One region of the Mesorhizobium sp. M0676 genome, then DNA from elsewhere that is predicted to be linked to it. Evidence: predicted binding sites of a transcription regulator. Region 1 holds the regulator's gene; each other region holds the start of a gene.
The links. The regulator PhoB, encoded in region 1, activates phosphate uptake and scavenging genes when phosphate is short. The targets are predictions, from matches to a motif close to TGTCATNNANCTGTCAT.
Positions count from the first base shown of each region.

Region 1 (5,936 bases):
GTCGGCGCCATCCTGTTGACGGCGTCGCGCGCCATCGGCGAGACTATGATCGTCGTGCTGGCGGCGGGCGTCGCCGCCAATCTGACGGCCAATCCGTTCGAGGCGATGACGACCATCACCGTTAAGATTGTCAACCAGCTGACCGGCGATCTCGAGTTCAACTCGCCGCAGACGCTGGTCGCCTTCGCGCTCGGCCTGACGCTGTTCGCGCTGACGCTGGTGATGAACATCGTCGCCCTCTACATCGTGCGCAAGTACCGGGAGCAGTACGAATGACCGACATCCCCCTGGACACGATGGCGGGTGCCGTCGCGCGTCCGCGCCGCGACATCGGGCTGAAGGCGCGCTATGCCGCCGAACGCCGGTTCCGCATCTATGGCGTGATTGCGATCTCGGTGGGCCTGGCGTTCCTGGCCATCATGTTGATCACCATCGTCTCGAAAGGCTACACCGCCTTCTGGCAGACGACGGTGACGCTGCCGGTCACCTTCGACGAGAAGGTGATCGATCCCTCCGGCAAGCGCGCGACCGACCCTACCGTGCTGATCAAGGCGAACTATCCCAAGCTCGCCGAAAACGCGCTGGTGGCCAAGCTCGGCATCGATCCGGCCAACAAGCCGATGATGCTGAAGCTCAAGGGCTTCCTGTCGGAAGGCGCCCGCGTCCAGCTGCGCGACATCGTCTCCGCCGATCCGTCGGTGATCGGCACGACGCGTGACGTCGACATCCTGGCCGCCGCCAATCTCGACTCGGCCTTCAAGGGCCAGATCGACCTCGGCGTCGATGAAGCGCGCCGCAAGGTGTCCAACCAGCAGATCGACTGGATGAACAAGCTCAAAGCCGAAGGCGCGATGGCCGAGCATTTCAACACCGGCCTGTTCAGCTATGGCGCCTCCAGCCGGCCCGAGACGTCGGGCATGGGCGTGGCCATCATCGGTTCGTTCTACATGATGGTGATCGTGCTTTTGCTGGCGCTGCCGATCGGCGTCGCCGCCTCGATCTATCTGGAGGAGTTCGCCAAGAAGAACCGCTTTACGGACCTGATCGAAGTCAACATCAACAATCTCGCGGCGGTGCCGTCGATCGTCTTCGGTCTGCTTGGCCTTGCCGTGTTCATCAACTTCCTCGGCATGCCGCGCTCGGCTTCCTTCGTCGGCGGCCTGGTGCTGACCTTGATGACGCTGCCGACCATCATCATCGCCACGCGCGCCGCCCTCGCCGCGGTGCCGCCGTCGATCCGCTCGGCGGCGCTCGGCCTCGGCGCCTCCAAGATGCAGATGGTGTTCCATCACATCCTGCCGCTTGCCGCCCCAGGCATCCTTACCGGCACCATCATCGGCCTGGCGCGTGCGCTCGGCGAGACAGCACCGCTGCTCTTGATCGGCATGGTCGCTTTCGTCGCCGATTATCCGACGACGCCTTTCGATCCGGCGACCGCGCTGCCGGTTCAGATCTATATGTGGGCAAACGAGGCTGAGCGCGCTTTTGTCGAGCGCATGTCCGGCGCCATCATCATCCTGCTCGTCTTCCTCATGGCCATGAACATCACCGCGATCGTGCTCCGGCGCCGGTTCGAGCGGCGCTGGTAGAAAAAAGGCAATTTGGTATGAACATCATGACCGAACAGTCCCTTGAGAATGCAGTGGGCGACAAAATGAACGCCAAGTCGAACGAAGTCATCAAGATGCGCGGCGACAAGGTCGGCGTCTTCTACGGCGAGAAGCAGGCGTTGTTCGACGTCAATCTCGACGTCCGCCAGAACCAGGTGACGGCGCTGATCGGCCCGTCCGGCTGCGGCAAGTCGACCTTCCTGCGCTGCCTCAACCGCATGAACGACACCATCGATTCGGCGCGGGTGACCGGCAAGATCACGCTCGATGAAGACGACATCTACGACAAGAACATCGATGTCGTCGAACTGCGCGCCCGCGTCGGCATGGTGTTCCAGAAACCCAACCCGTTCCCGAAGTCGATCTACGAGAACGTCGCCTACGGCCCGCGCATCCATGGGCTGGCCAAGCGCAAGTCCGACATGGACCAGATCGTCGAGCAGAGCCTGAAGAAGGCTGCGATCTGGAACGAGGTCAAGGACCGCCTGCAGGAGCCCGGCACCGGCCTGTCCGGCGGCCAGCAGCAGCGCCTGTGCATCGCGCGCGCCATCGCCGTGTCGCCGGAAGTGATCCTGATGGATGAGCCCTGCTCGGCGCTTGATCCGATCGCCACCGCCCGTGTCGAGGAGCTGATAGACGAGCTGCGCCAGAACTACACGATCGTCATCGTCACCCACTCGATGCAGCAGGCGGCGCGCGTGTCGCAGCGCACGGCGATGTTCCATCTCGGCTATCTCGTCGAGGAGGGCGCAACCGACAAGATGTTCACCAACCCCGACGACAAGCGCACCCAGGATTACATTACCGGCCGCTTCGGCTGAACCTTCCGGCGGGTGAATTTCAGGCACGAGGACCAAGATCATGGGTGAACATACCGTCGCCTCCTTCGATGAAGAGCTCGGGCAGATCAGCAAGCTGATCCGCGACATGGGCGATCTGGCAGGCTCGATGCTCAGCGGCTCGACCAGGGCGCTGCTCAATTCGGACAATGCGCTGGCACAGCGTGTCGTTTCCGACGACGCCATCATGGATGCGCGCCAGCGCGAACTGGACGACCGCGCCATCACGCTGATCGCCAAGCGCCAGCCGATGGCCAACGATCTGCGCGCCGTGGTCGGCTCGATCCGCATGGCCGGCGACCTCGAGCGCATCGGCGATCTCGCCAAGAACATCGCCAAGCGCGTCGGCACCGTGGGCCTCAGTGTCACGCCGCGCGACCTGTCGCACTCCATCGACGCCATGGCGCAGCTGGTGCTGATCCAGGTGCAAGGCGTCGTCGAGGAATATGCCGCCACCGATGCGGCAGCGCTTGCAAAACTCAGGAATGACGACGAGCGCATCGACGTCAAATACACGTCCGTGTTTCGTGAGCTCTTGACCTACATGATGGAAGACCCTCGCAACATCACCGCCTGCACGCATCTCTTGTTCTGCGCCAAGAATCTTGAGCGCATCGGCGATCATGTCACCAACATCGCCGAAAATGCGTATTATGTGCTGACCGGCCAGCAACTGCCCGCCAATCGTCCGAAGCAGGACGAGACGGCGATGGCCATGCCGGCCTGATGAGGGTGAACTGCCGATGATCGCGCCACGCATCATGGTCGTGGAGGACGAGGAACCGCTAGGCGTGCTCCTCCGCTACAACCTCGAATCCGAAGGCTATCACGTCGAGGTGGTGACACGCGGCGACGAGGCCGAGATCCGCCTGCAGGAAAACGTGCCCGATCTCCTGGTGCTCGACTGGATGGTGCCCGCTGTTTCCGGCATCGAGCTCTGCCGGCGGCTTAGAGTGCGGCCCGAAACCGAGCGGCTGCCGATCATCATGCTGACCGCGCGCGGTGAGGAAAGCGATCGCGTGCGCGGCCTGTCCACCGGCGCCGACGACTATCTGGTCAAGCCATTCTCGACGCCGGAGTTCATGGCGCGAGTGAAGGCGCTGCTGCGCCGGGCCAAGCCGGAAGTGCTGTCCAGCGTGCTCAAGGTCGGCGACATCGTGCTCGACCGCGAGTCGCACCGTGTCTACCGCAAGAAGAGCGAGATCAGGCTCGGACCGACCGAGTTCCGGCTGCTCGAATTCATGATGCGCCATCCCGGCCGCGTGTTCTCGCGCAGCCAACTGCTCGACAATGTCTGGGGCGAGACGATCTATATCGACGAGCGAACCGTTGACGTCCATGTCGGGCGCTTACGCAAAGCGGTCAACAACGGCCGCATGCCGGATGTCATCCGTACCATTCGCGGCGCTGGCTACGCGATCAGGGAAGACTAGGATGCTGCGCGTCGCGCCGTTGCCGGCCATTCAGGCGACATGCTTGCCGGATTTGGCCTGAATGCCCGGCGCGAAAATCTCCTGATCGACGAAGCCGAGCGCGCGCATGGCACAGCCTTCGCGGATCAGCGGCAGCTCGTTGGGCTCGGTGTCGAAGGAGATCGATTTCGAGTGCTGGCCGCCGGCGGTCTGGGCGATCGCTTCGCGCAATGCCGGTTCGATCAAGTCGAAGGCGGCGGCGCTGACGCCGACCATGGCGACGGGTGCCGGATCGATCAGTGCAAACAGGCTGCCGAGGCCGAAGCCGAGCGCCTCGCCGGCCCTGCGATAGGCTTCGCGCTCCGGGCCATCGGTTTCGCGGGCGCGCGCGGCGAGTGCGCGCATATCAGCGTCGCCGACATCGACCGGCTCGGCATCTTCGCTCATCATTTTGGCGCTGCGCCAGATGGCGTAGTTTCCGGCATAGGCCTCGACGCAGCCGCGCCGCCCGCAGCGGCAGAGCGCGCCGCCCGGACGGTGGATCATGTGGCCGAACTCGCCGCCCGAGGAATGGGTGCCGGTGAACAGTTCGCCTTTCAGCACCAGTCCCATGCCGATGCCGTGCGACAAGAGGATGGCGATAAAATTGTCGCGGTAGCGCTCGGGCTGGCGCCATTGCAGCGCCACCGCCATCATGTTGCAGTCGTTCTCCATGGTGGCCGGAATGCCGAATTCCGCTTCCAACATGTCGGCGAAGGCAATGTCGGTCAGTGGCGTGATTGGCGACCACAGCATGGCGCGCGCCTGCGAATCGGTGATGCCCTGGATGCCCATGGCAATGCGGGCGATGCTCTGGACATCGAGGTCGGGATCCTCAAGCCGCCGCCGGACGATTGCTACGCATTCGCCAATCAGCTCGTCGCGCGGCTTGGTCAGCGTGTCCAGCCGGCGCTGTTCCTCGGCGACGACGTGGCCGGCATAGTCGATGACGGTGACGGACAGGAAATTGAGCGACAGCACGACGGTCATCACCGCCGCCGCTTCCGGGTTGAGGCCAAGGCCGACCTGCGGCCGGCCGCGTTTCAGTGCGCCTGTCTCGCCAGGTTTGCCTTCAATCAGGATGCCTTCTTCAATCAGATCAGACGAGATTGCCGATATGGTCGAGTGGCTGAGGCCGGTGGTCGCCGCAATCTCGGTCCGCGACGGCTGGCCGGCCCGGCGCACGGCCGAAATCACCATGGCACGGTTGCGACGGCGCAGATCGTCGTGGCGGATTCCAACCGACATTTGTTTCCTCCCGGCCTCCTCGCGCCTCATGATAGTGAAGGCGTTCGACGGCACCAGCCAAATATTGGCAGACGCCGGCAGCCCTGTCATTGTTTATTGCGGACCTCGAAAAAAATCGGCAAGGGCCATCAGAATCCATCAGAATCGATGTTGACAGCGCCTTATCATTGAACCAGTATTTTTTCGAGGCTCGAAAAATAGGGCCTCTGTGTGCCGGCCCTCGGGCCAGTTTTGTCGCGCCGCACGCGGCGCAGGGAGGATTATGATGAACAGATTTGCAGCCGCCATGCTGGCGGGTGTCGCCATGTCGCTGGCGCTGATGTCGGTCGCGCAGGCGAAGGACAAGGTCATCGGCGTGTCGTGGTCGAACTTCCAGGAAGAGCGCTGGAAGACCGACGAGGCTGCGATGAAAACGGCGATCGAGGCTGCCGGCGACAAGTACATTTCCGCCGACGCGCAGTCCAATCCCGGCAAGCAGCTGACCGACGTCGAAAGCCTGATCTCGCAGGGCGCCAACTCTCTGATCATCCTGGCGCAGGACGCCTCGGCCATCGGCCCGGCGGTGCAGAAGGCGCTGGACGAAGGCATTCCGGTCGTCGGCTATGACCGCCTGATCGAGAACAAGGACGTCTTTTACCTGACCTTCGACAACAAGGAAGTCGGCCGCATGCAGGCCCGCGAAGTGTTCAAGGCGAAGCCCGAAGGCAACTATGTCTTCATTAAGGGCTCTGGCTCGGATCCGAATGCCGATTTCCTGTTCTCGGGCTCGATGGAAGTGCTCAAGGAAG
Region 1 is NZ_JAMYPU010000015.1:87,033-92,968, forward strand. Features, by position in the region: gene pstC (phosphate ABC transporter permease subunit PstC) at 1-276, shown strand, start outside; gene pstA (phosphate ABC transporter permease PstA) at 273-1,589, shown strand; gene pstB (phosphate ABC transporter ATP-binding protein PstB) at 1,607-2,431, shown strand; gene phoU (phosphate signaling complex protein PhoU) at 2,472-3,176, shown strand; gene phoB (phosphate regulon transcriptional regulator PhoB) at 3,193-3,882, shown strand; gene NKI35_RS18220 (ROK family transcriptional regulator) at 3,913-5,148, opposite strand; gene xylF (D-xylose ABC transporter substrate-binding protein) at 5,414-5,936, shown strand, end outside.

Region 2 (5,936 bases), on a different contig from region 1:
GCACCACTTTCGGCGGCAATCCGCTGGCCATGGCGGTCGGCAACGCTGTGCTCGACGTCGTGCTGGAAGACGGCTTCCTCGAAGACGTCCAGCGCAAGGCATTGCTGATGAAGCAGGGCCTGGCGGCGGTCGCCGACGAATTTCCTGATGTCATCGAAGGCATCAGGGGCAGCGGCCTGATGCTTGGCCTGAAATGCGCCATGCCCAACACCAAGGTCAACATGGCGCTGCGCGACCAGCATCTGCTGGCGGTGCCGGCCGGCGACAACGTCATTCGTCTGCTGCCGCCGCTGACCGTCACCGACGCCGAGATCGGCGAAGCGCTCGATCGCATCCGCGCCGGCGCCAAGGGCCTGACCGACGCCATCGCCGCGGCCGCCGCGAAGTAATCCCGAGAACCATTCCCGATGAGCCTTCGCCATTTCACCGATCTTTCCGCCGTTTCCGAAGGCGATCTGCGCCTGATGCTGGACGATGCGGTGGTGCGCAAGGCGCGCCTCAAGGCCGGCGAACGGACCAAACCGCTCGAAGGCAAGGTGCTGGCCATGATCTTCGACAAGCCGTCGACGCGCACGCGCGTGTCCTTCGACGTCGGCATGCGACAGCTCGGCGGCGAGACCATCATGCTGACCGGCACCGAAATGCAGCTCGGCCGTTCCGAGACCATTGCCGACACCGCCAAGGTGCTGTCGCGCTATGTCGACGCCATCATGATCCGCACCACGTCGCATGAGCGGCTGCTCGAGCTGACCGAGAATGCCACGATTCCGGTCATCAACGGGCTGACCGACGACACCCATCCCTGTCAGCTGATGGCCGACATCATGACCTTCGAGGAGCATCGCGGTCCGGTTGCCGGCAAGACCATCGCCTGGACCGGCGACGGCAACAACGTGCTGCATTCGCTGCTCGAAGCTTCGGCGCGGTTCCGCTTCAACCTGAACGTCGCAGTGCCGGAAGGCAGCGAGCCGGCGCAAAAGCATATCGACTGGTCGAAGAGCAATGGCGGCAAGCTGCACTTCACCCGCTCGCCCGAGGAAGCCGTCGACCAAGCCGACTGCATCGTCACCGACTGCTGGGTGTCGATGGGCCAGGAACACCGCGCCCGCGGCCATAATGTCTTCTCGCCCTATCAGGTCAATGCGGCGCTGATGGCCAGGGCCAAGCCCGACGCCCTGTTCATGCACTGCCTGCCGGCGCATCGCGGCGAGGAAGTCACCGACGAGGTCATCGACGGTCCGCATTCGGTTGTCTTCGACGAAGCCGAGAACCGGCTCCACGCCCAGAAGGCGGTTTTGGCCTGGTGTCTGGGCGCTTGATCTCCAGGCGCTTGATCTCCAAGCGCTTGATCCGGGGCGGCGCGATGCCTATTTGCGCCCCATCACGCAAATCAAGCGCGTTTGGACGCATGCACCCCTCCGGGCCGCATGGCCGCGCCCTGGAGCTTTGTCATGTTGGAAACGCATCAAGTGACTGAACATCACCCCAAACTCGGCGAGTTCGGCTATGCCGGCGACGATCATGTCGTACCCTTCGAGGTCGGCCCGCTCGACGTGCGCGGCCGCACCGTGCAACTCGGGCCGATGCTCGACGCCATCCTCAACCGTCACGACTATCCCGAGCCGGTCGCCCGCCTGCTGGCGGAAGCCTGTGTGCTGACGGTGCTGCTCGGCACCTCGCTCAAATTCGAAGGCAAGTTCATCCTGCAGACCCGCACCGACGGCCCGGTCGACATGCTGGTCGCGGATTTCTCCACGCCTTCGGCATTGCGCGCCTATGCGCGTTTCGACGCCGACCGGCTGGAGGCCCTGGTGGCCGCAGGCCAGACCTCGCAGCAGACGCTGCTGGGCAGCGGCGTTTTGGCGCTGACCATCGACCAGGGCGCGCACACGCAGCGCTATCAGGGCATCGTCCAGCTCGACGGCGAGACGCTGGAGGACGCCGCGCGCACCTATTTCCGCCAGTCGGAGCAGATCCCGACCGACCTCAGGCTGTCGGTGGCCAAGCTTCTGACGCCAGGTCCCGGCGGCGCTCGTGAGCAGTGGCGCGCCGGCGGCATCCTGGCGCAGTTCCTGCCGCAGTCACCCGAGCGCATGCGCGTGCCCGACATTTCGGGCGGCGACGGCGATCCGCGTGACGTGACGCAGGAGCCGGCCGACAATTCGTGGCGCGAGCTGGTGGCGCTGCTCGGCACCATCGAGCCGACCGAGCTGATCGACCCGACCATCGGCGCCGAGCGGCTGCTCTACAGGCTGTTCCACGAACATGGCGTGCGCGTCTTCGGCGGCGTGCCGGTCGCCGACCAATGTTCCTGCTCAAGGGACAAGATACGCGGCATCCTCGAGGGGTTTTCCGCGCAGGAGATCAAGGACAGCACCGAAGATGGCGGCATCCACGTCGCCTGCGAGTTCTGCTCGAAGCAGTACGACTTCGACCCGGCGGAGTTTGCAACTCAGTAGCATCTCTTCCTTCTCCCCGTATAGTGACGGGGAGAAAACCCCTAATTCACCGTCCGTCGGGTCCCCGGCAGATCCAGCGAAAACGCGGGAATAGCGACGTCGAACGTCTCGCCCTTTTTGTTGCGCATGGTGTAGTGGCCGACCATGAAACCGGAGGGCGTCGAGAGCGGGCAGCCTGACGTGTATTGATAGCTGTCGCCGGGATTGAGCTCAGGCTGGTCGCCGACCACGCCGGCGCCGCGCACTTCCTCGACCCGGCCGCTGCCGTCGGTGATGTGCCAGTAACGCGCCATAAGCTGCACGAAATCGTCCGACTGGTTGTCGATCGTCACCTGGTAGCCCCAGACATAACGGTTCTCCGCCGGGTCCGAGCGGTCCTCCAGGTAGAACGGTCTGACCTGCACTTCGATGTTGCGCGTGACGGCGCGGTACATGGGCTGCTCCGGTTGCGCAGCAGGGAACATTTGTCGCGCCATGCGGTTTGATACGCGCAGAGCGGCATGTCCTGCCAGCCTCAAAGCGCAGTGCCGACAAACAATGTCATTTAAGTGACACATGACAATGTTGGTGTGCGCAAACCTTGCCGGCGACTCAAGGCCCATCTGTCGACTGACAAAGCAGCCGCGAGCGGCCTTTCCGGAGTGACCAGATCTCGATGGAACTAGCTCTCACAGCCGCCTTCGCTTCCTCCGCTTTGCTTCTTTCCAATCTCGCCAGCATCCTGCTTGCTTCGTCGAAACTGCAAGCGCGTCGCCTTATCCCTCCGCCGTCCGGCGAGCAGCCACCGGTCTCGATCGTCGTGCCGTCGCGCGGCGTGGAGCCGTTCACACAAGAGACGCTGCAGCGAGCCTTCTCGCTCGACTGGCCGCGCTACGAACTGATCTTCTGCGTCGCTCACGCCGACGATCCCGTCGTCAAACTGATAAACAGGGCGATCGTCCTGTTTCCCAACGTGCCGGCCCGGCTGCTGATCGGCGACGACCGCGTCAGCAGCAACCCGAAGCTCAACAACTGCGTCAAGGGCTGGGAAGCGGCGCGCTATCATTGGGTTATTCTGGCGGATTCCAACGTGCTGATGCCAAGGGATTACGTCCAGCACCTGATGGCGGCCTGGCGGACCAATACCGGGCTTATCTGCTCGACGCCGATCGGCTCTCGGCCGGATGGCTTTTGGGCCGAGGTCGAATGCGCGTTCCTCAACACGCTGCAGGCGCGCTGGCAATATGCCGGCGAGGCGCTCGGTCTCGGCTTTGCCCAGGGCAAGAGCATGCTGTGGAACAAGCCGATGCTCGATACCAATGGCGGTATCCGCGCGCTGGCCGCCGAGATCGCCGAGGATGCTGCTGCAACCAAGCTGGTCAACGGACTGGGCCTGCACGTCAATCTCGTTGCCTCGCCTTTCGAGCAACCACTGGGGCAGCGCCGACTTGCCGACATCTGGTCGCGCCAGGCGCGCTGGGCGCGGTTGCGCCGCGTCACTTTCCCGCTGTTTTTCGCACCCGAGATCCTGACCGGCGTCGCCGTGCCGTTGGCGTTGGCGCTGGTGGCGGCCGCAAGTGCCGGCATCAGCCTGCCGGCCACGGTGTTGGCCGTGCTGACGGCGGCCTACATTCCCGAATGCGCGCTGGCCGCGGCCAAGGGCTGGCACCTGTCGCTGCGCATGGTCCCGGCGATGATGGTGCGCGACATGATGCTTCCCGCCATCTGGGCGCGCGGCTGGCTGAGCGGCGCCGTCGACTGGCGCGGCAACATCATGACCATCGGCACCAAGACGGCCGAACTGGAAGAGGTTTCGTCGGGAGCGTGACGCCTCGCGGCCTATCCGGCGGCCTTCAGCGCCTGCGCAACGTCCTCCAGCAGATCGTCCGTATCCTCAAGACCGACCGACAGCCTGAGCGTTCCCGGCCCGATGCCAAGCTCGGCGCGAGCTTCGTCGCTGAGGTTCTTGTGCGTGGTGGTCGCCGGATGGGTGATCAGGCTCTTGGCGTCGCCGAGATTGTTGGAGATCAGCACGATGTCGAGCGCGTTCTGCAAGGCGAAGGCCGCCTGCTTGCCGCCCTTGACGTCGAGGCAGATCAGCGTCGATCCGCCCGTCATCTGCTTCTTGACGATGTCGGCCTGCGGGTGGTCGGCGCGGCCGGGATAGATGACGCGGGCGATTTCCGGCCGTCCTGCCAGGAAATCCGCGATCTTGGCCGCGCTTTCCGTCTGCTGGCGCACCCGAACCGGCAGCGTCTCCAGGCCCTTGAGCAGCGTCCAGGCGTTGAACGGCGACAGGCTCGGGCCGGTGTGGCGGAAATAGTCGTGCAAATTCTCGTCGATCCATTTCTTGTCGGACAGGATGATGCCGCCGAGACAGCGTCCCTGGCCGTCAATGTGCTTGGTCGCGGAGTAGACGACGATATGGGCGCCGAGCTGCAAGGGCTTCTGCTGCAAGGGCGTGGCAAAGACATTGTCGACGATCAGCCTGGCGCCGATCGAGGTGGCGAGCGCCGCCACCGCTGCGATGTCGACCACTTCCAGCGTCGGATTGGTCGGGCTTTCCAGGAAGAACAGTTTCGTGTTCGGCCGCACCGCCTTTTCCCAGTTGGCGATGTCGGTGCCGTCGACCAGCGTTGCCTCGATGCCGTATTTCGGCGCCAGCGTCTCCACCACCCAGCGGCAGGAGCCGAACAGCGCGCGCGCCGCAACGATATGGTCGCCGGCTTTGGCGCTGCACAGGAGCGCTGCCGACACCGCCGCCATGCCGGACGCCGTGGCGCGCGCATCTTCGGCACCCTCCAGCGCGCACATGCGCTTTTCGAACATGTCGACAGTAGGGTTGGCATAGCGCGAATAGATGAAGCCCGGCTCCTCGCCCTTGAAACGGGCCTCGGCAGCCTGCGCCGTCTCGTAGACATAGCCTTGGGTGAGGTACATCGCTTCCGACGTCTCGCCGAACTGGGAACGCAGCGTTCCCCCGTGCACGAGTGCGGTCTGAGGTTTCCAGTTACGCTTCTTGGTGCTCATCGCTTTTGTTCCAGACACAAAAAAACCGGCCGCGAAAGTCGCAACCGGTCCATATGGCCTTGCGGCCCGACGGTCCTTTAGCGACTTGTTTAACGTGGCTGCAAGCCGACCGGCCAAATCACCACGGGATAACGACCCTTTAGACCTCACCTGCGCTTGCGTCAATTGCCGGCTTCATTAAGAGGTTTGTACCAGGCAGGTTCCGCAATAATATCCAGCGGTTTTGCGGCAAGAACCTGCCACAAAGAGACCGACCTTGGAGCGGAGCCAGCCTTTTGCGGCAGACAGGCATTCTTCCCGATCAGGACATTTCCGCGCTGTTTCAGTCCGGCGCGCTGAAGTCGCCGCGCGCGCTCGATGTCGACCAGGTGCAGCCGGCGAGCCTCGATCTCAGGCTCGGCGACAAGGCTTTTCGCGTGCGCGCCTCCTTCCTGCCGGGTCCCGATCATCTGGTGGCCGACAAGCTTC
Region 2 is NZ_JAMYPU010000006.1:169,090-175,025, reverse strand. Features, by position in the region: gene NKI35_RS08880 (aspartate aminotransferase family protein) at 1-389, shown strand, start outside; gene argF (ornithine carbamoyltransferase) at 408-1,319, shown strand; gene NKI35_RS08870 (Hsp33 family molecular chaperone) at 1,428-2,459, shown strand; gene apaG (Co2+/Mg2+ efflux facilitator ApaG/CorD) at 2,501-2,893, opposite strand; gene NKI35_RS08860 (ceramide glucosyltransferase) at 3,115-4,266, shown strand; gene NKI35_RS08855 (O-succinylhomoserine sulfhydrylase) at 4,278-5,468, opposite strand; SAM riboswitch at 5,526-5,603, opposite strand; gene NKI35_RS08850 (2'-deoxycytidine 5'-triphosphate deaminase) at 5,744-5,936, shown strand, end outside.
Region 2: the regulator PhoB is predicted to act here: its motif matches at 2,998-3,014, upstream of NKI35_RS08860 (ceramide glucosyltransferase).

Region 3 (5,936 bases), on a different contig from region 1:
AACAGGTCGTACGCCACGTCGAGGATTTTCTTGGCAGCCTTGGGCGGTGCCACTGCATGACCGTCCTTGATGGTCAGTTCAAAATTTTTGTCCGTTGGCATGGTATGACTCGATTGACGTGTTACCGATCGGTACGTATACAGGTCCTCACCCTGCAACGTACCGGTCAGTAACATGATAGCTCAATCCCGTCCGTTTGGCCAGCGCTACGCTTTCGTCGTGGTTGGCGTCATCTTCCTCTGCCTGTTGATCGCGGCCGGGCTTCGTTCCGCACCCTCGGTGATGATGCTGCCGTTGGATAAAAGCTTCGGCTGGGGGCGCGATACGGTTTCGATTGCCGCCGCGATCGGCATCTTCCTTTACGGCCTGACCGGGCCGTTTGCCGCCGCATTGATGGAGCGTATCGGCTTGCGCCGCACGCTGCTTGCCTCGCTTGTGATCATGTCGGGCTCGACCGCGCTCAGCCTGCTGATGACCGAGCCATGGCACCTGTTCCTCACCTGGGGCGTGTTTTCCGGCATCGGCTCCGGCGCGGTCGCCACCGTGCTCGGCGCCACCATCGTCAACCGCTGGTTCAAGACCAATCGCGGCTTGGTGATGGGGCTGATGTCGGCCTCCAGCGCCACCGGCCTCTTGGTGTTCCTGCCGCTGCTGGCATCGCTCGCCCAGTCGGGCGGCTGGCAGCCCGTCGCTACCGCCGTCTCGATCGCCACCGCCTGTCTTCTGCCGCTGGTCTGGCTGTTGGTTCCGGAGCGTCCCGCTTCGATCGGCATGGTGCGCTATGGCGCCGGGGCCGATGACGTGCCGCCGGTATCGCCGGCATCGCAAGGCAATTTCCTGGCGCATACGCTCAACACGCTGCGCCGCGCTGCCGGCACCCGCGTCTTCTGGTATCTGTTCGCCACCTTCTTCATCTGCGGCTTCACCACCAACGGGCTGGTCGGCACGCATCTGATCTCCTTCTGCGGCGATATGGGCATCCCCGAGGTACAGGCCGCGGGCCTGCTGTCGCTTATGGGCATTTTCGACCTGATCGGGACGACGCTCTCGGGCTGGCTCACCGACCGTTTCGACCCGCGCAAGCTGCTCGGCGTCTACTACGGCATTCGCGGTCTGGCGCTGATCTATCTGCCCTATTCCGGCTTCTCGGCGACCAGCCTGATCATCTTCGCGGTGCTCTACGGTCTCGACTGGATCGCCACCGTGCCGCCGACGCTCAGGCTCGCCAACGAGGCCTTCGGTGACCGCAGCGGCCCGATCGTGTTCGGCTGGATCGTAGCCGGCCACCAAGTCGGCGCCGCCACCGCCGCCGCCTTCGGCGGCACCATGCGCGAATTGCAGGGCAATTACGAACTGGCTTTCCTGATCGCCGGCATGACGGCGATCGTGGCTGCGTGTCTGTCGCTGCTGATCAATACGAGCAGGCCGGCTTTCGATCCGGAGCCGCAAGCGGCGTAAGGCGCGGTACTAATCTCCCCCCTCAGGGGGGAGATGGCCGCGAAGCGGCCAGAGGGGGTCCGTGCGACCGGACTCAGCCTCTTGCGCAGAGGTCGGCGCTCCAAGCGAGGCGACCCCCTTCTGTCGCCTTCGGCGACATCTCCCCCCTCAAGGGCGGAGATCACCTGTCGATTGTTATCAAAGTTTCATCTTCCCGGGATGTGGCTGAAACATTGAAGCTGGAGCTTGCTGGCACCGTTCGAAGCCATCAGGAGACAGCCATGAACAAGATCTCGTTGACCCGCCGCGCTTTCGTCACCTCTGCCAGCGCCGCCGGTCTGCTCGGCGCATCGGGGCTCGCTTTGCCCTATTATTCGCGCGCCAGCCAGCGCCCGGCCTTCACCCATGGCGTCCAGTCCGGCGATGTCGATGCCTCGAGCGGCATGGTGTGGACGCGCACCGACCGGCCTTCGCGCGTCATGTTCGAAGTGTCGTCGACGGAAAACTTCGCCAATGCGACGCGGCTGGCGCCGCTCGATACCTCGCCGGCCAGCGACTTCACGGTCAAGCGCCTGCTTACCGACCTCGCCTCCGACCAGGATATCTTCTACCGGATGACTGCCGCCGACCTGTCGGATATCAACGCCGTTTCCGAACCGATCGTCGGCCGTTTCCGCACAGCACCCGCCTCGAAGCGCGACATAAAATTCGCCTGGTCGGGCGACACGGCCGGCCAGGGCTGGGGAATCGATGAGACCGGCATGAAAACCTACGCCACCATCGCCAGGCACACGCCGGATTTCTTCCTGCATTCCGGCGACACCATCTATGCCGATGGCGCCATGAAGGACGAGGTAGACCTGCCTGGCGGCGGCAAGTGGAAAAACGTCGTCCTGATCGACGGCAAGCGCAAGGTGGCCGAGACGCTGGATGAGTACCGCGACCAGTGGAAATACAACATGATGGACAAAAACGTTCTGGCCTTGAGCGCCATCTGCCCGACCTTCTACCAGTGGGACGATCACGAGGTGCTGAACAACTGGTCGGATTCGAAGAATCTCGGCGCCGACAGCCGCTACACCGAAAAATCCATCCATGTGCTCGCGGCGCGTGCGGCGCGCGCCTTCCATGAGATGACGACGATCCGCTACGAGCCGTCCGAGCCCGGCCGCGTCTACCGCAAGATCGCGCATGGGCCGCTGCTCGACGTGTTCTTCCTCGACATGCGCTCCTATCGCGGCCCGAACGGCCCCGACATGCAGGAGGACATGACGCCGCAGTCACGCATGCTGGGCGAACAGCAGACGAAATGGCTGAAGCGCGAGCTGACGAATTCCAGGGCGACCTGGAAGATCATTGCCGCCGACATGCCGCTCGGCCTCGTCGTCTGGGACGACGGCGCCAAGAAGGTCGGCGCGGAAGCCATCAGCAATGGCGACAATGGCCTGCCCAAAGGCCGCGAGCTCGAGATCGCCGACCTGTTGCGCTACATCAAGACTGCCGGCATCACCAACACGGTCTGGTTGACCGCCGATGTCCACTACACGGCGGCGCACTATTACAACCCCGACAAGGCGCGGTTCCAGGATTTCAATCCTTTCTGGGAATTCGTCTCGGGCCCGATCCACGCCGGTACCTTCGGTCCCAATGATTTCGACATGACCTTCGGCCCGGAGCTGAAATTCATCAAGGCGCCGACCACCGAACAGGGCCAGAACCTGCCACCCTCGGCCGGCCTGCAGTTCTTTGGCCTGGTGGACATTTCAGGGGCGACAGAGCAGCTGACCGTGCGGCTGATGGATCGCGACGACATCGAGCTTTACAAGGTGACGCTCGATCCGGTGCGGTCGGCGTAAGCCTTTGGGCCGGTGCGAAGGATCGCTATGCCTGGAATGGGCAGCCGTCAGTCCGGGTAGCAAACCGTCGGAATCTTCGGCCACACCGCGCTGTCGCAGCCTGCAACCCGCTGCCTCTGCTTGAAAGAGGCGCTGACCGGGCCGGTGACCACGGGGTCGACGCCATCAGGGGCGTCGGCAAACATCTGCTCGGCCGTCCGGTCGGGCGACGAAGCCGGATTGGCTTCCTTCACCGTGGCGGCCGATTGAGCGGCATTGGCCGCCAGCACGGCAGCGAATGCGACCGAAGCGATGAGGGGCCAAAATCGGTTGAGTTTGTCGGTCATGAATTTCGAACTACCCGGGCCCAGAAAGGTTCCCGCCTTGGTTAACAAAACCATCTCACACCGAGATGCTTAAGATTTGATGAGTATTTGGTGGTGCGCCTCCTCTTTCGCAATTGCGAAAAACCCTGTATGAGCCGCGCAACCGAAAGAGGCGGCGCCTTTTGGCCTGCTGCCTGCAACGCTCCCGAGACCACAAAATGAAAATTCGTAATATCGCGATCATCGCGCACGTCGACCATGGAAAAACCACCCTCGTCGACCAATTGCTGCGGCAATCCGGTTCCTTCCGCGACAATCAGCGCGTCGCCGAGCGCGCCATGGATTCCAACGACCTCGAAAAGGAACGCGGCATCACCATCCTGGCCAAGGCGACCTCGGTCGACTGGAAGGACACCCGCATCAACATCGTAGACACCCCCGGCCACGCCGATTTCGGAGGTGAGGTCGAGCGCATCCTGTCGATGGTGGATTCGGCGATCGTGCTGGTCGACGCGGCCGAAGGCCCGATGCCGCAGACCAAGTTCGTCGTCGGCAAGGCGCTCAAGGTCGGCCTGAAGCCGATCGTCGTCATCAACAAGATCGACCGTCCGGACGCCCGCCACGTCGAAGTGGTCAACGAGGTGTTCGACCTGTTTGCAGCGCTTGACGCCACCGACGAGCAGCTCGACTTCCCGATCCTCTACGGTTCTGGCCGCGATGGCTGGGTCTCGGAAAATCCGGAAGGCCCGAAGGACCAGGGCCTGGCGCCGCTGTTCGACCTCGTCATCAAGCATGTGCCGGAGCCGACCGTTCATCCCGGCCCGTTCCGCATGATCGGCACCATCCTGGAAGCCAATCCGTTCCTCGGCCGCATCATTACCGGCCGTATCGAGAGCGGCACGCTGAAGTCCAACCAGGCGGTCAAGGTGCTGCACCATGACGGCACCCAGATCGAAACCGGCCGCATCTCCAAGATCCTCGCTTTCCGTGGCCTCGAGCGCCAGCCGATCGAAGAGGCGCAGGCGGGTGACATCGTCGCCATTGCCGGCCTGTCCAAAGGCACCGTCGCCGACACGTTCTGCGACCTGGCGGTGACCGAGGCGTTGCATGCGCAACCGATCGATCCGCCGACCGTGACCATGTCTTTCCTGGTCAATGATTCGCCGCTCGCCGGCACTGAAGGCGACAAGGTGACCAGCCGCGTCATCCGCGACCGCCTGCTGCGCGAAGCCGAAGGCAATGTCGCGCTCAAGATCGAGGAATCGCCCGACAAGGATTCGTTCTTCGTTTCCGGCCGTGGCGAATTGCAGCTGGCCGTGCTGATCGAGACGATGCGCCGCGAAGGCTTTGAAATCGCCGTGTCGCGTCCGCGCGTCGTCATGCAGAAGGGCGAGAACGGTGAATTGCTGGAGCCGGTCGAGGAAGTCGTCATCGACGTCGACGAGGAGCACGCCGGCATCGTCGTGCAGAAGATGTCGGAGCGCAAGGCCGAGATGGTCGAGCTGCGGCCTTCGGGCGGCAACCGTCAGCGCATCGTCTTCCACGCGCCGACGCGCGGACTGATCGGCTACCAGTCGGAACTGTTGACCGACACGCGCGGCACCGCCGTGATGAACCGGCTGTTCCACGCCTACCAGCCCTACAAGGGCGAACTGCCGGGCCGCACCAACGGCGTGCTGATCTCCAACGAACAGGGCGAGGCAGTGGCCTATGCCATGTGGAACCTCGAAGACCGCGGCCCGATGGTCATCGACCCGGGCGTCAAGGTCTATCAGGGCATGATCATCGGCATCCATAGCCGTGACAACGACCTCGAAGTGAACGTGCTGAAGGGCAAGAAGCTGACCAACATCCGCGCCGCCGGCAAGGACGAGGCGGTGAAGCTGACGCCGCCGATCCGCATGACGCTGGAGCGCGCGCTGGCCTGGATCCAGGACGACGAGCTGGTCGAGGTGACGCCTAAGACCATCCGCCTGCGCAAGCTCTATCTCGACCCGAACGAGCGCAAGCGCTTCGAGAAGTCGGCCAAGGTTGTGGGCGCGGCGTAATCGTCTGATTTCCAAATCCGGAAGGAGGCGAAGCACCGATGTGCTTCGCCCTATTTCGATTATCTGCTCGCCCTTGAGATGATGGTTTCTCGGTCGGCTTCGCCGGAGAGATCAATTCGCACGATCGTGCCATCGCGAGCCGGCTTGCGCAAAGCCCTGGCGCCTTCGGAAACGACAAACAGCAATCGTTTCTCCTCCAGCGCCTGAAGCCTTGATCGCGAGATGCCGAGTTCGCCGGCGAGCAGACGGTCTAGCCGCAGCGATGTCGGCATTTCCAGCCCAAGCCTGAT
Region 3 is NZ_JAMYPU010000055.1:8,204-14,139, reverse strand. Features, by position in the region: gene NKI35_RS30520 (TetR/AcrR family transcriptional regulator) at 1-101, opposite strand, end outside; gene NKI35_RS30515 (MFS transporter) at 175-1,458, shown strand; gene NKI35_RS30510 (alkaline phosphatase D family protein) at 1,719-3,293, shown strand; gene NKI35_RS30505 (hypothetical protein) at 3,341-3,673, opposite strand; gene typA (translational GTPase TypA) at 3,817-5,646, shown strand; gene NKI35_RS30495 (DUF1062 domain-containing protein) at 5,706-5,936, opposite strand, start outside.
Region 3: the regulator PhoB is predicted to act here: its motif matches at 1,631-1,647, upstream of NKI35_RS30510 (alkaline phosphatase D family protein).

Region 4 (5,936 bases), on a different contig from region 1:
CAATCGACATCATCGGCATGCACAAATGGTATGGCGAGTTCCATGTGCTGAAGGACATCAACCTCAAGGTGATGCGCGGCGAGCGCATCGTCATCTGCGGTCCTTCGGGCTCGGGCAAGTCGACCATGATCCGCTGCATCAACCGGCTGGAAGAGCACCAGAAGGGCAAGATCATCGTCGACGGCAAGGAACTCACCAACGATCTCAAGAAGATCGACGAGGTGCGCCGCGAGGTCGGCATGGTGTTCCAGCACTTCAACCTGTTCCCGCATCTGACCATCCTGGAGAACTGCACATTGGCACCGATCTGGGTGCGCAAGACGCCGAAGAAGCAGGCCGAGGAAATCGCGATGCACTTCCTCAAGCGCGTCAAGATCCCCGAACAGGCCAACAAATATCCGGGCCAGCTGTCGGGCGGCCAGCAGCAGCGCGTCGCGATCGCGCGTTCGCTGTGCATGAACCCGCGCATCATGCTGTTCGATGAGCCGACCTCGGCGCTCGATCCAGAAATGATCAAGGAAGTGCTGGAGACGATGGTGGGCCTGGCCGAGGAAGGCATGACCATGCTGTGCGTCACCCACGAAATGGGCTTTGCCCGCAAAGTCGCCAACCGGGTGATCTTCATGGATCAGGGCCAGATCGTCGAGCAGAACACGCCGGCCGAGTTCTTCGACCATCCGCGCCACGAGCGCACCAAGCTGTTTCTGTCGCAGATCCTGCACTGAGCATTTTCATGCGAAGCAAAAGAGCCCGGCCGTAATGCGGCCGGGCTCTTTTGCTATCTGGGGTCGGGATTGATCTTCTCCATTGAAACACAAAGCCGCCGCCGCATGAGAAAAGCCCTGCGTTTCGTGGCCATGCTGATTATCGTGGTCGCGCTCGCTGCCACGCTCGGCACGCTGGTGCCGCGTCCGCTGTGGCCGGCGTCAGCGGCGGGTGAGGGCACGCGCCATATTCTGGTGCTGGAGAATCCGATCCACACCGACATCGCCATTCCCGTCGATGACGAGGTGCGCCGGCGCTTCCATTTCCTGGTCGCTGCCGGCATCCCTGTCGACGCCCCGGAAGTGCGCTACATCGTCTTTGGCTGGGGCGGCCGGGCCTTCTATCTGGAGACGCCGAGCTGGTCGCAGCTGAAGACAGTGCCCGTCCTCAAGGCGCTGACACTGGACGCCTCGGTCATGCATGTCGATATCGCCGGGGCCATCGCCGAGCCGCACCCTGCTGTCACCGGTTTCGACATCGATGAGGAACGTTTTGCAGCGCTGCTCGACTATATCGACGCGAGTTTCCAGCAAGGGCCGCATGGTCCGGTCGTCATCGAGAACGCCGCCTATTCCAGCTTCGACCGCTTCTTCGAGGCGAACGGCCATTTCAACGCGCTTGTCGGCTGTAACACCTGGACAGCCGCCGGCCTGCGCACCGCCGGCCTGCGCACCGGCTGGTGGAACCCGCTGCCGGCCTCGCTGGGCTTGTCGATGCGGTTTTATAACTAGCAGTCCTTCATCGCACCGCGACAGTGTTGGATCTTTTGAAGCCAGCGGGACAGCACCCCCCTCTGGCCTGCCGGCCATCTCCCCCGCAAGGGGGGAGATCAGCCGTTTTGCCCGCGGCGCTCCTGCTGCAACGCCGGCGATTTTGGCGACGGCGACGGCGACATCCAATCTCCCCCCTTGCGGGGGAGATGTCCGGCAGGACAGAGGGGGGTGGGAAGGATCGCTACGTCGACGATCTAGACTGCCGAGTGTCCGCTCGCCATCCATAGAGCCAGTCGAGGTCGGCGGCGAGCTTGTCGGGCGAGCGCATGGCCAGGAACAGATTGCGGGCGATCGCCACCGGGCCGGCAGCATGCCAGGCGAGGCGGTTTACGGCCCCACGACGCGCGGCCTTGGCGACACGCGGCCGCCGAAGATTTTCCCAGATTTGAAAACTTCTGGGCAGATCGCCAGGGAAATCGGCGATAGCGTCGGCAAGCGTGATGGCATCTTCGATCGCCATCGCGGCGCCCTGTGCGGCAAACGGCGTCATCGCATGCGCAGCGTCGCCGATCAGCGCGATGCCCTGCGGGCTCGTCCACCGCTTCTGTTCGACGGTGTGGATCGGAAAGGCCGTCCACGGGCCGGCCAGTGCCACAAGCTTCGTCAGGCCCGGCGCGGTGCCGCGCAGGGCAGCCGTGAGGATCGCGGGATCGGCATGGCCTGACCAACCTTCCGCCATGCGCTCGCCCTTGGTGAAGGCGGCGAGATTGAAGGCCCGGCCTTTGCTGACGGGATAGGCTACCATGTGGAAGCCTGGATGCAGGAACGTGGTGACGCAGTCGGCGGCGCCGATCGCGACAAAGGCTTCGCCGGCGGCGCTCTCGGCCGCGATCGTGACTCGCCAGGCGAGTTCGCCCGAAAAACGGCTTTTGACGAAGTCCTCGCCTGCGAGTTGCGCCCTGACCGCCGACCAGACGCCGTCGGCGCCGACCAGCAGTTTGCCGCGTGCCTCGATCTCGCGGCCGTCCACTTCGGCGGTCACGGCGACATATTGCGCGTCTTTCGCGATGCCGGTCACGCGGGCGCCGGTGATGAGCTCAATTTGCGGTCGTTCAGCCATTTGCGCCAACAGCGCTGCCTGCAGATCGGCGCGGTGAGCAACGAGATAAGGCGACTGCCAGCGCGCTTCGGCGGCGTGCCCGAGCGGTACCCGCGCCAGTTCGCGCAGACTCCGGGCGTCCTTGAGCACGACCGCATCCGGCCGCAACGCTGCGGGCAGCAGTCGGTCGAGCACGCCGAGTTTTCCAAGAATGCGTGTTGCGTTGGGCGAAAGCTGGATGCCGGCGCCGGCCGCTTCTAGGTGCTGTGCCTGTTCGATAAGCTTTACCGGATAACCCCGTCCGGCGAAGGCAAGGGCAGCGGTCAGCCCGGCGATGCCGGCCCCGGCGATTATGACCTGCCGGGACCTGATGTCCTCCATCGGGCTTGTCGCGGAAGGATCAGGCGGCCTGGTCGATATAAAGGCAACCACCCGGCAGCGTTTCAGTCGCCCTCAGCTTCGCCGAATAGCGGTAGAGCGTCGAGCAATAGGGGCAGACCTTTTCATCGTCGTCGCCCATGTCGAGGAACACATGCGGGTGGTCGAAGGGCGGGTTGGCGCCGGTGCACATGAATTCCTTGACGCCGATGTCGATTGCCGGATGGCCCGCATCGTTCTGGAAATGGGGAATGGAACCGCCTGCCATCATCGTCTCCTTGATCTCGTCGAAAAGCATCTGGAACATAACAGGCCTGTTTGCAAGATCGATGAAATGAAACTGTCGCAAAAGCCTGTCAGAGGATACGGTGAGCCGGTTAAGTGCATGTCCCTGAAATCGGAACGGTTTTCGCCGAAGGGTCATGCGCCACAAAAGCGTGTTAGAGGCATGGCACGTCCAGCGGCGCTCCAAGGGACGGTTGGCGGGGGAAGAGCAGGAACCATGAACGAACTGAAGCCGGTGCAGAGCGAATTCATCAATGTCGAGGTGGCGAGCCCCGAGGGCGGCAACCCCGATCGGTTCGTCAACCGTGAGTTCTCCTGGCTGCAGTTTAACCGGCGTGTGCTCGAGGAATCGCAGAACGAGCACCATCCGCTGCTCGAACGCGTCCGTTTCCTGTCGATTTCGGCCGCCAATCTCGATGAATTCTTCATGGTCCGCGTCGCCGGCCTTGCGGGCCAGGTGCGCGAAGGCATTGCGCTCAAGAGCCCCGACGGCCGCACGCCGGAGCAGCAGCTGGAACAATTGCTGCGCGAGGTCGAGCGGCTGCAGGAGGACCAGCAGAATAGCCTTTCGGCGCTGATGTTGCTGCTCAACAAGGAAGGCATTGAGAGCATCACCCGCGATGCACTGACCAAGGATGAAAAAGTCTGGCTGGAAGACCATTTCCAGGACCAGGTTTTCCCGGTGCTGACTCCACTGTCGATCGACCCGGCGCATCCGTTTCCGTTCATTCCCAATCTCGGCTTCTCGATGGCGCTGCAATTGCGCCATCGCAAGAATGGCGAGGAGATGAGCGCGCTTCTGCGCCTGCCGGTGGCGCTGAAGCGCTTCATCCGTCTGCCCGACCGCAAGCAGCACGTTCGCTTCATTCCGTTGGAGGAGGCTGTCGGCCTCTATATCGGCAAGCTGTTCCCCGGCTATGAGGTCAAGGGTTCCGGCACCTTCCGCATCATCCGGGACAGCGATATCGAGGTCGAGGAAGAGTCGGAAGATCTCGTGCGCCTGTTCGAGACGGCGCTGAAGCGGCGCCGCCGCGGTTCGGTCATCCGCATCGAATTCGACAAGTCGATGCCCGGCGAATTGCGCGAGTTCGTCGCCGGCGAGCTTGGCGTCTCTTCGAGCCGCATCAGCGTTCTGACCGGCCCGCTGGCGCTCAGCCAGATTTCCGAGATCGTCGCCGTGCCACGCGACGACCTGAAGTTCACCCCCTACAATCCACGCTTTCCCGAGCGCATCCGCGAGCATGGCGGCGACTGTTTCGCGGCCATCCGCGAGAAGGACATCGTCGTCCACCACCCCTATGAATCCTTCGACGTGGTGGTCCAATTCCTGCGCCAGGCGATGGCCGACCCCGAGGTGGTGGCGATCAAGCAGACGCTCTACCGCACCTCCAACGACAGCCCGATCGTGCGCGCCTTGGTCGACGCGGCCGAGGCCGGCAAGTCGGTAACCGCCCTGGTCGAGCTCAAGGCGCGCTTCGACGAGGAAGCCAACATCCGCTGGGCGCGCGACCTCGAACGCGCCGGCGTTCAGGTCGTGTTCGGCTTCCTCGAACTCAAAACCCATGCGAAAATGTCGCTAGTAGTGCGGCGCGAGGACGGCAAGCTGCGCAACTATGTGCATCTCGGCACCGGCAACTACCATCCGGTGACCGCGCGCATCTACACCGACCTGTCCTTCTTCACCACCGATCCGACGATCGCGCGCGATGTCGCCCAGCTGTTCAACTTCATCACCGGCTATGCCGAGCCGACCGATGAGATGCGGATCGCCATCTCGCCGTTTACGCTGCGCAGCCGTATCCTCAAGCACATTGCCGACGAGGTCGCCTACGCGCTGGCTGGCCGTCCGGCGCGCATCTGGATGAAGATGAACGCGCTCGTCGATCCCAACATCATCGACGCGCTCTATGACGCCAGCCATGCCGGCGTCGAGATCGATCTCGTCGTGCGCGGCATCTGCTGCCTGCGGCCGCAGGTGCCCGGCCTGTCGGAAAACATCAGGGTCAAGTCGATCGTCGGCCGCTTCCTCGAACACAGCCGCATCTACTGCTTCGGCAACGGCCATGGCCTGCCGTCGGACGAGGCGATCGTCTACATCGCCTCGGCCGACTTGATGCCACGCAATCTCGACCGCCGCGTCGAGACCATGGTGCCGATCACCAATCCGACGGTGCATGAACAGATCCTTGGCCAGATCATGCTGGGCAACATCATGGACAACCAGCAAAGTTTCGACGTATTGGCTGACGGAACCTCCCGGCGCGTCGTGCTGGATGAGGGTGAGGAACCGTTCAACGCGCAGGAATATTTCATGACCAATCCGAGCCTGTCGGGACGGGGTGACGCGCTGAAGTCGCATGCGCCCAAGCGCATCGCGCAGTTCAAGCGTCGCAAGAAGAACAGCGGCTCATGATTTCAACGTCCCAAGGCCGGCTGCAGGATCGCCGGCCGCTGTCCATCATCGACATCGGCTCGAACTCGATCCGCCTTGTCGTCTATGAAGGGTTGGCGCGCTCGCCGACCTTGCTGTTCAACGAAAAGATGCTGGCCGGCCTCGGCCGCGGCATCGTTTCGACCGGCAAGCTCGACCCCGAGGCGGTGACGCGCTCGATGGAGGAGTTCCGCCGTTTCCGCGCGCTCTCCGACCAGGCGGGTGCGGAGCACATGTTTGTGCTGGCAACGGCCGCGGCCCGCGA
Region 4 is NZ_JAMYPU010000010.1:17,649-23,584, reverse strand. Features, by position in the region: gene NKI35_RS13050 (amino acid ABC transporter ATP-binding protein) at 1-725, shown strand, start outside; gene NKI35_RS13045 (TIGR02117 family protein) at 831-1,496, shown strand; gene NKI35_RS13040 (FAD-dependent monooxygenase) at 1,720-2,958, opposite strand; gene NKI35_RS13035 (zinc-finger domain-containing protein) at 2,978-3,223, opposite strand; gene NKI35_RS13030 (RNA degradosome polyphosphate kinase) at 3,458-5,653, shown strand; gene ppx (exopolyphosphatase) at 5,650-5,936, shown strand, end outside.
Region 4: the regulator PhoB is predicted to act here: its motif matches at 3,286-3,302, upstream of NKI35_RS13030 (RNA degradosome polyphosphate kinase).